2 regions of the Pseudomonas sp. MAG733B genome follow, and region 2 is predicted to be linked to the other one. Evidence: predicted binding sites of a transcription regulator. Region 2 holds the regulator's gene; the other holds the start of a gene.
What was found. The regulator FliA, encoded in region 2, starts transcription of late flagellar genes. The targets are predictions, from matches to a motif close to CTAAAGTTTNNNNNNNNNNNGCCGNTAA.
Positions count from the first base shown of each region.

Region 1 (4,818 bases), 2.2 Mb from region 2:
TCTGCGGCATGTCGGTGCGGATACGCAGTTGGCGTGCCTTATCCATGCCCGCCGTCCATTCGAAATTGACCGCGCCGGGGATATGACCACCCTTGGCGGCGAGCACTTTCTCGCCGGAGTATTCCAGCGGCCCGCGCGCGTCCCAGATCGCCAGGTCGGCAGCACCGAGACGGCTTTGCAGGTATTCGCGGGTGGCGGTGGGTTCATCGTGCAACGTCAATGGAACCGGGCCGCCAACGTGCGCCGGGATCTGGATCGACATCGGCAAACCTGCTGCCAGCCAGGCCGGCAGTCCGCCGTCGACATAGTGGTACTTGCTGTGGCCGATGACATCCAGCAGCCAGATAAAGCGCCCGGCCCAACCGCCGCCTTCGTCGTCATAAACGACGTAGACCGCATCGGGGTTGTGTCCCAACTCACCAAACAACGCTTCAAGTGCCGCTTGCGGCGGCATCAGTCCGGGCGCAGGCGCCTGGCCGAGTTGCGTGCGTTTGGGGTCGACAAAACGTGCGCCGGGGATATGCCCTTCGGTGTAGCGGGCGCTGCTGGTCAGGTCGACCAGAATCAGTTCGCGGGCGCCGAGACGAGGGAGCAAGTCGCTCGGTTCGATCACCAGCGGCAAGCCAGAGAAGTCAGACATGTGAGGTCTCCAGGGCACAAAAGGGAGGATTGTAGCGTAGCGTCATTGGCCGCGTCGGCTAAAACTGTGCAGCGCTTTCTCAATGCACTGAGCGGTTTTGCCGAAGGCTTGTACGGTGATTTCCGAAAACGGCCCGCCGCCCTGATCCGCCACCACAATCATGATCACCCGGCCATTGTTGACCAGTGAACGCAGCAGCAGGTGCTCGCCGCTGAACTGCGAGCGCAGGGTGTTGGGCAGCAGGGCGGAAAATTGCGCATTGTTGGCTGGCGTCAGGCGCACTTGGGCCTGTTGCGCGAGCAGTCGTTGCAGCACGGTGCTCTGACTGACCGCGATGTTCAACCCGGCGACTTCTTTCGGCAAACCCGCCGTCTGATGGACCCGAAGATTGGCGTGGGTGCGGTCGGCCATCAAAATCATTACCCGACGCATGCCGCACGCGACCAGCGCATCGCGGGCAGAGGTGGTCAAGTGCATGGCGTTGGTGAAGCGACTCGGTTCGACCAGCAGCTCGGCGCACTGGCTGCGCCACTTTGTCAGATCTTCGGCAGTCGGCGCCGGGGCCGGTAACAGGCCGGCATGAACGCGATTCGTGCCCCATGGCCAGAGCAACGCAACGGCGGGGTGCCAGAGATCGGGCATGGCGTGATGGCGGGCGCTGTTGGCAGCCTGCTGGTGCAGTTGTTGCTGCACTTCGTCCATCGGCATTTGCAGGTAAAGGCTGGTCAGATACTGCCAGCGCTCGCTGTGCGGACTGTCCCAGGCCTGTTGTGCCGACAGCGCCAACCCATTGGCCAGCAACACGGTGTTGGCTGGCTGGTTAAGCCAACGGCGCAGCGTCGGATCGTCATCGAGGCGATTTTGTTGACGCAGTGGATGCTCGCTGTCGCGGGCAATGCGCAGGACTTTGACCAGTTCGCGCTGCTCGGTGAGCAACAGTTTATAGCCTTGTTGCACCCAGATCGGCAGGCGCCAGATATCCACCAGGGCCAGGCCGATTTGCAGCAAGCGCGTGCCAAACAATTGCTTTTCGACTTTGCGCGCCGACTCACCTTTATGGATGACCCGCAGTTCCCACTCTTCGAGCAATTGCGGATGCGTCAGCGCCAGTGGCCACAGCGGTGACAGAAACAGCAGGCTGCCCCAATGGATGTCCTGCCACAGTCGCGCCAGGCGACTGGAGAAAAAACCGTTGGCCTGTTGCGTGGCGTGCTGGCTGATCATTTGCAGCTGGCGCAGGGCTTTCGGAATCTCGGCCATGGGTTCGGCCGGCAAGCGCTCGAGCAGTTCTTCGGTACGTTTCAGGCCGAGGCGATTGATCGCGATCTCAAGGTTTTCCGCCGGCTCGGTCATGCTGCCATGGGTGTGCCGGTTGGCTTCGCGAATTACGCTCAAGGCCAGGGCCGGACTGTCCTGCATCAAGTCGGCGATGTCGCGCAACGAGCTGCGGCTGTCGCGGATCGCACGGCAGACACGGTCGTGACTGGCCTGCGGAACCGGCAGGCGCACGCCATCGAGAAGCTTGACCCAGCCTTCAAGAGTGTTGGGTTTCGGAGTCGGGACGTTCGTTTCGTTAACCATGTCGGGAGGCGATCATCTTCAGCATTAACGGGGCCCGGAGTGGGTCGAAGTGGCTTTTCGCCTGAACTGGCTATAGTCTGGCGCAGTTTTGCCGATAAGTAGAAGAAGAGATTTTTTAACTTCCGAATATGACCTTGAACCCGACTCAGTAAGTGCTCTCCTACCTATGGCTAAAATAATCGGCATCATCGTCGTATTCGCGAGCGTGCTCGGCGGATACGTGCTCTCCCACGGCAAAATTGCTGCCCTGATCCAGCCCTTCGAGGTGTTGATCATCGGCGGTGCGGCCCTCGGTGCATTCCTCCAGGCCAACCCCGGCTACATGACGATGCACGTGCTCAAGAAATCCCTGAGCATGTTCGGCTCGCGTTTCACTCACGGCTTCTATCTGGAAGTGCTGGGGCTGATCTACGAGATCCTCAACAAAAGCCGCCGCGAAGGCATGATGGCCATCGAAGGCGACATCGAAGATGCCGCTGCGAGCCCGATCTTCGCCAAGTATCCGACCGTCCTGAAAGACGAGCGCATGACCGCGTTCATCTGCGATTACCTGCGCATCATGTCCTCCGGCAACATGGCTCCCCATGAGCTGGAAGGCCTGTTCGACATGGAGCTTTACAGCCTCAAGGAAGACCTTGAACACCCGTCCCACGCGGTGAACGGCATCGCCGACGCCATGCCCGGTTTCGGTATCGTTGCGGCGGTACTGGGTATCGTGGTGACCATGGCGTCCCTGGGCGAGGGCGATCAGAAGTCCATCGGCTTGCACGTAGGTGCGGCGCTGGTCGGTACCTTCTTCGGTATTCTTGCTGCTTACGGTTTCTTCGGTCCGTTGGCCCATTCCCTGGCCCACGACGCCAAGGAAGAGCTGAACGTCTACGAAGCCATCAAGGCCTCGCTGGTGGCTTCGGCATCCGGCATGCCGCCATCGCTGGCCGTGGAGTTCGGGCGCAAGGTTCTGTACCCGGCGCACCGTCCAAGCTTCGCCGAGCTGGAACAAGCGGTTCGTGGTCGTTAAGTTATGGAAAACAATCAGCCGATAATCATCAAGCGCGTCAAGCGCATCGCCGGCGGGCATCACGGGGGCGCCTGGAAAATCGCCTTCGCCGACTTCGCCACGGCGATGATGGCGTTCTTCCTGGTGTTGTGGCTGCTGTCCACGGCAACGCCGGAACAGAAGATCGCCATCGCCGGTTACTTCAAGGACCCGATCGGCTTTTCCGAAAGCGGCACGCCTTACATCATCGACCTGGGTGGTACACCGACCCTGGCGCCGGAAAACACCCTCAATCCCGAGGTGAAGTCCCAGCCGCAACCGGACAAGGTCACCGTCGACGCCGAACAGGTCGAAGGCATGGCCGAAATGGTCGAGAAGGAGCGTCTCGAACTGTTGCTGCAAGAACTGCAGAACAAGGTCGAAGAGAACCCGCAACTGCAGAAATTCAAAGATCAGATCATGTTCGAGATCACCCCGGACGGCTTGCGCATCCAGATCGTGGATGCCGAGAATCGGCCGATGTTCGACTCGGGCAGTGCGCGTCTGAAATCGTATTTCGAAGACATCCTGCTGGCCATGGCCGACACCATCAAAGCGGTGCCGAACAAGATCAGCATCAGCGGCCACACCGATGCCAAACCGTACAGCGGCCAGGGCGATTTCGGTAACTGGGAACTGTCCGCCAACCGTGCCAACGCCGCTCGCCGTGCGCTGGTGGCGGGCAGTTATCCGGACGCGCAGGTGGCGCGGGTAGTCGGTTATGCCTCGTCGGCCCTGTTCGACCGCGAGCATCCGTTCAACCCGGTCAACCGCCGTATCGACATCGTGGTGCTAACCAAGAAAGCCCAGCGCGCCATCGAAGGTTCGCAGGGCGCAGAGCCTGCACCCGATACCCCGCAAGGTTCGGCTGCTCCGGAAGCCACACCGGCTACACCGGTCGACCCGAATGCGTTGCCGGCGGACAAGGAGCCGCTGCCGGCTCACGAGCTTCGGGAGCGTCTGAACCTGTTCGACGACCCGGCACCGAAACCGGGTGAGCCAGCCAAACCGGCTGAACCGCCCAAGCATTGACCGACAAAAAAGCCGACAGTGATGTCGGCTTTTTTGTGCTTGTAAGAATGAATTCAGATCCGCTGCATTGCGAGAAAACTCAAGGAATGAGGTTTGGTCTGAGAATTGTGTAGGACGGGTCTGAGACCCGTAAACCGGGTTTTACTTCGCTTGGGGCCTCGGTACAGTTCGCCTGTCGCCGACGAATCGGTGATCGACCTTAGCCGGTTGTAACAGATGACGCACAAGCGCCCGTATAATCGCGGCGCTTTTTGCTGCCTGGCATCTAATGTCTATGGTGGCTGTGCGTGGGACACCTCCGGGTGTGCCGGGTTCATCTGTCCGGTCGGCTAACCCGCGTACAGCTACCACCCCAATTCGTTTAGCCGCGAAAGGGGTGGGAGTTCCACCTATCAGATGAGAATCCAGCCATGTCCAGATACCACCCGCTCCAAGGCAACTTCAGCGTCGGCCCGACGCTATACATCGACACCGAAGCCCGCACTTCCGATCTTCTTGAAACCGCCGTGCATCGAATCAAAGCTGCGCG
Region 1 is NZ_CP145732.1:1,074,528-1,079,345, forward strand. It holds gene rhdA (thiosulfate sulfurtransferase) at 1-640, opposite strand, end outside; gene V6Z53_RS04880 (HDOD domain-containing protein) at 683-2,221, opposite strand; gene motA (flagellar motor stator protein MotA) at 2,388-3,239, shown strand; gene motB (flagellar motor protein MotB) at 3,243-4,289, shown strand; gene V6Z53_RS04895 (hypothetical protein) at 4,700-4,818, shown strand, end outside.
Region 1: motA (flagellar motor stator protein MotA) is a predicted target of FliA. The motif match lies at 2,292-2,319, and genes of this name have one in related genera.

Region 2 (4,818 bases):
CCGCGCAATCGTGCAAAGCATTGTAGGCACTGACTCCGAGCTGCCAGTGATCACGCTGGAGCCAAGGTTGGAACAAATATTGCTCAATAGTCTGCAGAAGGCAGGACAAGGCTCGGAAGAGGGTGTTCTGCTGGAGCCAAGCATGGCTGAGAAGCTGCAGCGTTCATTGATCGATGCAGCGCAACGTCAGGAGATGCAAGGTCAACCGGTGATCCTGCTGGTGGCCGGTCCGGTTCGCGCGATGCTCTCGCGTTTTGGCCGACTGGCAGTCCCGGGGCTGCATGTGCTGGCCTACCAGGAAATACCTGACAACAAGCAAGTGACCATCGTTGCGACAGTAGGGCCCAACGGCTGAGGTAGTGGTTTATGCAAGTTAAGCGTTTTTTCGCCGCCGATATGCGTCAGGCCATGAAACTGGTTCGTGATGAGCTGGGCGCCGATGCCGCCATTATTGGCAACCGCCGGATCGCCGGTGGTGTCGAGCTGACGGCTGCCTTGGATTACAAACTGTCGGCGCTGGCTCCGCGCGTTCCGAACATGGAACTCGAAGACGAGCTGCGCAAGACTCAGTCGCGGATCGTCACCGCCCAGGCCGAATTGAGCCTGCGCAGCGATGGCGAGAGCGACAACGCCACCAATCGCCAGTTGTTCGCCGGCCTGCCATTGACCGCCGCCGAACCGCTCATCGAGCCGACTTACGCCGAGCCACGGCGCCCGTCGCCAGCGCCTGCTGCTGCAGCGGCTGTCGACTCGCGTGCATTCGACTCGATGCGTTTCGAGCTCAACAGCTTGCGCGAACTGATGGAAGTCCAGCTCGGCTCTCTGGCGTGGAATCAGCTGCAAGGCAGCCGTCCGGCCCAGGCCAATCTCTGGCGTCGCCTGCAACGCATCGGCCTGTCCGGCCCGTTGTCGCGCGACTTGCTGGCGATGATTTCCGATATCGAAGAACCTCGTCAGGCCTGGCGCATGCTGCTCGCGCACCTGGCGCGGATGATTGCTACCCCGGAAGTCGAGCCGCTGGAAGAGGGCGGCGTGATTGCCATGGTCGGCCCTGCCGGCATGGGCAAGACCACCACCCTGGCCAAGCTGGCTGCCCGCTACGTGCTCAAGTACGGCGCGCAAAACATCGCGCTGGTGAGCATGGACAGCTACCGTATTGGTGCCCAGGAGCAGCTCAAGACCCTTGGTCGGATTCTCAATGTGTCGGTGACCCATGTCGATCCGGGCCAATCGCTGGTGCAGGCGTTGGAACCACTGCTGCGCAAACGCGTCGTACTGATCGATACCGCCGGCCTGCAAGCCAGTGATCCGGCGCTGCGCATGCAGCTCGAAAGCCTGGCCGGGCGTGGCATCCGTTCCAAAAATTATCTGGTCCTGGCAACCACCAGCCAGAAGCAGGTGCTGACGGCCGCTTATCACAGTTACAAGCGCTGCGGGCTAGCTGGCTGCATCCTGACTAAACTGGATGAAACGGCGAGTCTGGGCGAGGTGTTGAGCCTGGCCATCAGCCATGAATTGCCGGTGGCCTACCTGACCGACGGCCCGCGGATTCCGGATGATTTGCATCTGCCGCGCCGTCATCAACTGGTCAGTCGCGCCGTTAGCGTGCAAATGCAGGAAGAGCCCAGCGAAGAAGCCATGGCTGACATGTTCGCTGATATCTACCACAGCCCCACCAAGCAGGTAGGCTGAGGTAACAATGAATAGTTTTTGTACCTACATCGATGGTCTGCCATGCATTGTTCCGTTTGCGAACGCGCAGCCAGTAATGTGGCCTCCGTCTATGCAAGACAAGGTAAAGAAATAACATGGGCAGCATGCATCCCGTACAGGTGATCGCGGTGACCGGCGGCAAAGGTGGCGTCGGGAAAACTAACGTGTCAGTGAACTTGTCCCTGGCTTTGGCTGAGCTTGGCCGGCGCGTCATGCTGCTGGACGCCGACCTGGGACTGGCGAACGTCGACGTTCTGCTGGGGCTGACACCCAAACGTACCCTGGCCGACGTGATCGAAGGCCGCTGCGAGCTGCGCGACGTCCTGTTGCAGGGCCCCGGCGGCATCCGCATCGTTCCGGCCGCGTCCGGCACCCAGAGCATGGTTCATTTGAGCCCGGCGCAGCACGCCGGCCTGATCCAGGCCTTCAGCGACATCGGCGACAACCTCGACGTGCTGGTGATCGACACCGCTGCGGGTATTGGTGACTCGGTAGTCAGTTTCGTTCGCGCGGCCCAGGAAGTGTTGCTGGTGGTCTGCGACGAGCCGACTTCGATCACCGACGCCTACGCGCTGATCAAACTGCTTAACCGCGACTACGGCATGAACCGCTTCCGCGTCCTGGCCAACATGGCCCAGAGCCCGCAGGAAGGACGCAACCTGTTCGCCAAGTTGACCAAGGTCACCGATCGCTTCCTCGACGTTGCCCTGCAATACGTCGGCGCCGTGCCTTACGACGAAAGCGTGCGCAAGGCCGTGCAGAAACAACGTGCCGTCTACGAAGCCTTCCCGCGCTCCAAGTGCTCGCTGGCGTTCAAGGCGATCGCACAGAAGGTCGACACCTGGCCGCTGCCTGCCAACCCGCGCGGGCATCTGGAATTCTTCGTCGAGCGCCTCGTGCAACAAACGGCAGGACCGGTTCTATGACAGCCAGCGGCTACAACCTCTACAAGAAGTCGGCACGCGATGCGCAGTACGAGCTGATCGAGCGTTATGCGCCGCTGGTCAAACGCATTGCCTATCACTTGCTGGCGCGTCTGCCGGCCAGTGTCCAGGTCGAAGATTTGATCCAGGCCGGGATGATCGGCCTGCTGGAAGTCTCCACCAAATACGACGCCAGCAAAGGCGCGAGTTTCGAGACGTACGCGGGCATCCGCATCCGCGGCGCCATGCTCGATGAAGTGCGCAAGGGGGACTGGGCGCCACGTTCGGTCCACCGCAATACCCGCATGGTCAGCGACGCCATTCGCTCGATTGAAGCTAAAACCGGCCGTGACGCTAAAGATCACGAAGTTGCGGCCGAACTCCAATTGAGTCTCGACGATTATTACGGGATTTTGAACGACACCCTGGGCAGCCGGTTATTCAGTTTCGACGATCTGTTGCAGGACGGCGAACACGAAGGGCTGCACGAGGATGGCGCGAGTGCTCATCTCGAGCCGTCACGCGATCTGGAAGATGAACGCTTCCAGGCGGCGCTGACGGACGCGATTGCCAATTTGCCGGAGCGTGAGCGACTGGTGTTGGCGCTGTACTACGACGAAGAGTTGAATCTCAAGGAAATCGGTGAGGTCCTGGGAGTCAGCGAGTCTCGGGTCAGCCAGTTACACAGCCAGTGCGCGGCCCGTTTGCGGGGGCGTTTGGGAGAGTGGCGAGCGCGCTGAAGGCAGTGTGGGGGCACTGTGACGTGGCTGGTGGGGTGATGAACCGCGCCGGTCTCGATCCGCTGTACTCCAGACAGTCATCGAGTGTTTTGCCAGATTGATTGAAATGGCGCGTCCAGGTGCTGGGCGCGTTTTAGTCTGCTTGGAGGTCGAATTGGACAAGAACATGAAAATCCTCATCGTTGATGACTTCTCAACGATGCGGCGGATCATAAAAAACCTGTTGCGTGACCTTGGGTTCACCAACACGGTCGAGGCCGACGATGGCACTACCGCCATTCCGGTTCTCAACAGCGGGAGCATCGACTTTCTGGTAACGGACTGGAACATGCCTGGCATGACCGGTATCGATCTGCTGCGCCACGTGCGTGCCGATGAAAAGCTCAAGCACCTGCCGGTGCTGATGGTGACCGCTGAAGCCAAGCGCGAGCAGATCATCGAAGCGGCCCAGGCCGGTGTAAACGGCTATGTGGTCAAACCCTTCACGGCCCAGGCGTTGAAAGAAAAAATCGAGAAGATTTTCGAACGCATCGGTTGAACTGCGCCACGGGGGAGCTATGGGGCATAACGAATCTTCGCAGGGCGATTTTGAATCGACCCTGAAAAAACACGCCGTCGAACTGGTCGAGAGCCTTGAAAAGGGCAAGTTCGGCGATGCTGTGCAATTGATCCATGAGCTCAACCAGACCCGTGACCGCGGCCTGTATCAGGAAGTGGGCAAGCTCACCCGCGAGCTGCATAGCGCGATCGTCAATTTCCAGATTGACCCGCACATGCCGCAAGCCGAGGAAGTGTCACAGATCACCGACGCCACCGAGCGTCTGGGTTATGTGGTCAAGCTGACCGAGGCCGCGGCCAACCGCACCATGGATCTGGTGGAAAACGCCACGCCGCTGGTCAACAGCCTGGCTGACGAAGCCCAGGCCTTGAGCACCGATTGGGGACGCTTCATGCGTCGCGAAGTCGGGGCTGAAGAGTTCCGCGAGCTGGCCCGTCGCGTCGACGGATTCCTGGCGCGCAGCAGCACTGACAACCGCGCCGTGTCGACCAACCTCAACGACATCCTGCTTGCCCAGGATTATCAGGACCTCACAGGTCAAGTGATCAAGCGAGTGACCCAACTGGTCACCGAAGTTGAGAGCAACCTGCTCAAGCTCGTGCTTATGGCCAGTCAGGTGGACCGCTTTGCGGGCATCGAACATGACCGTGAAGCGATGCTTGCAGAAAAAGATCCACAAAAACATCTCTCTCAGGGTGAAGGTCCGCAGATTCATGCCGATAAAAGAGAAGACGTTGTGTCCGGTCAGGACGATGTGGACGATTTGTTATCCAGCCTTGGATTTTAGGTTTTTAGACCTGTTCTGTTAGGAGCACACCATTAATGAGCTTCGGCGCCGATGAAGAGATCCTTCAGGATTTCCTGGTTGAGGCCGGCGAGATTC
Region 2 is NZ_CP145732.1:5,540,056-5,544,873, reverse strand. It holds gene flhA (flagellar biosynthesis protein FlhA) at 1-355, shown strand, start outside; gene flhF (flagellar biosynthesis protein FlhF) at 367-1,692, shown strand; gene fleN (flagellar synthesis regulator FleN) at 1,809-2,639, shown strand; gene fliA (RNA polymerase sigma factor FliA) at 2,636-3,376, shown strand; gene V6Z53_RS25295 (chemotaxis response regulator CheY) at 3,543-3,914, shown strand; gene V6Z53_RS25290 (protein phosphatase CheZ) at 3,934-4,722, shown strand; gene V6Z53_RS25285 (chemotaxis protein CheA) at 4,758-4,818, shown strand, end outside.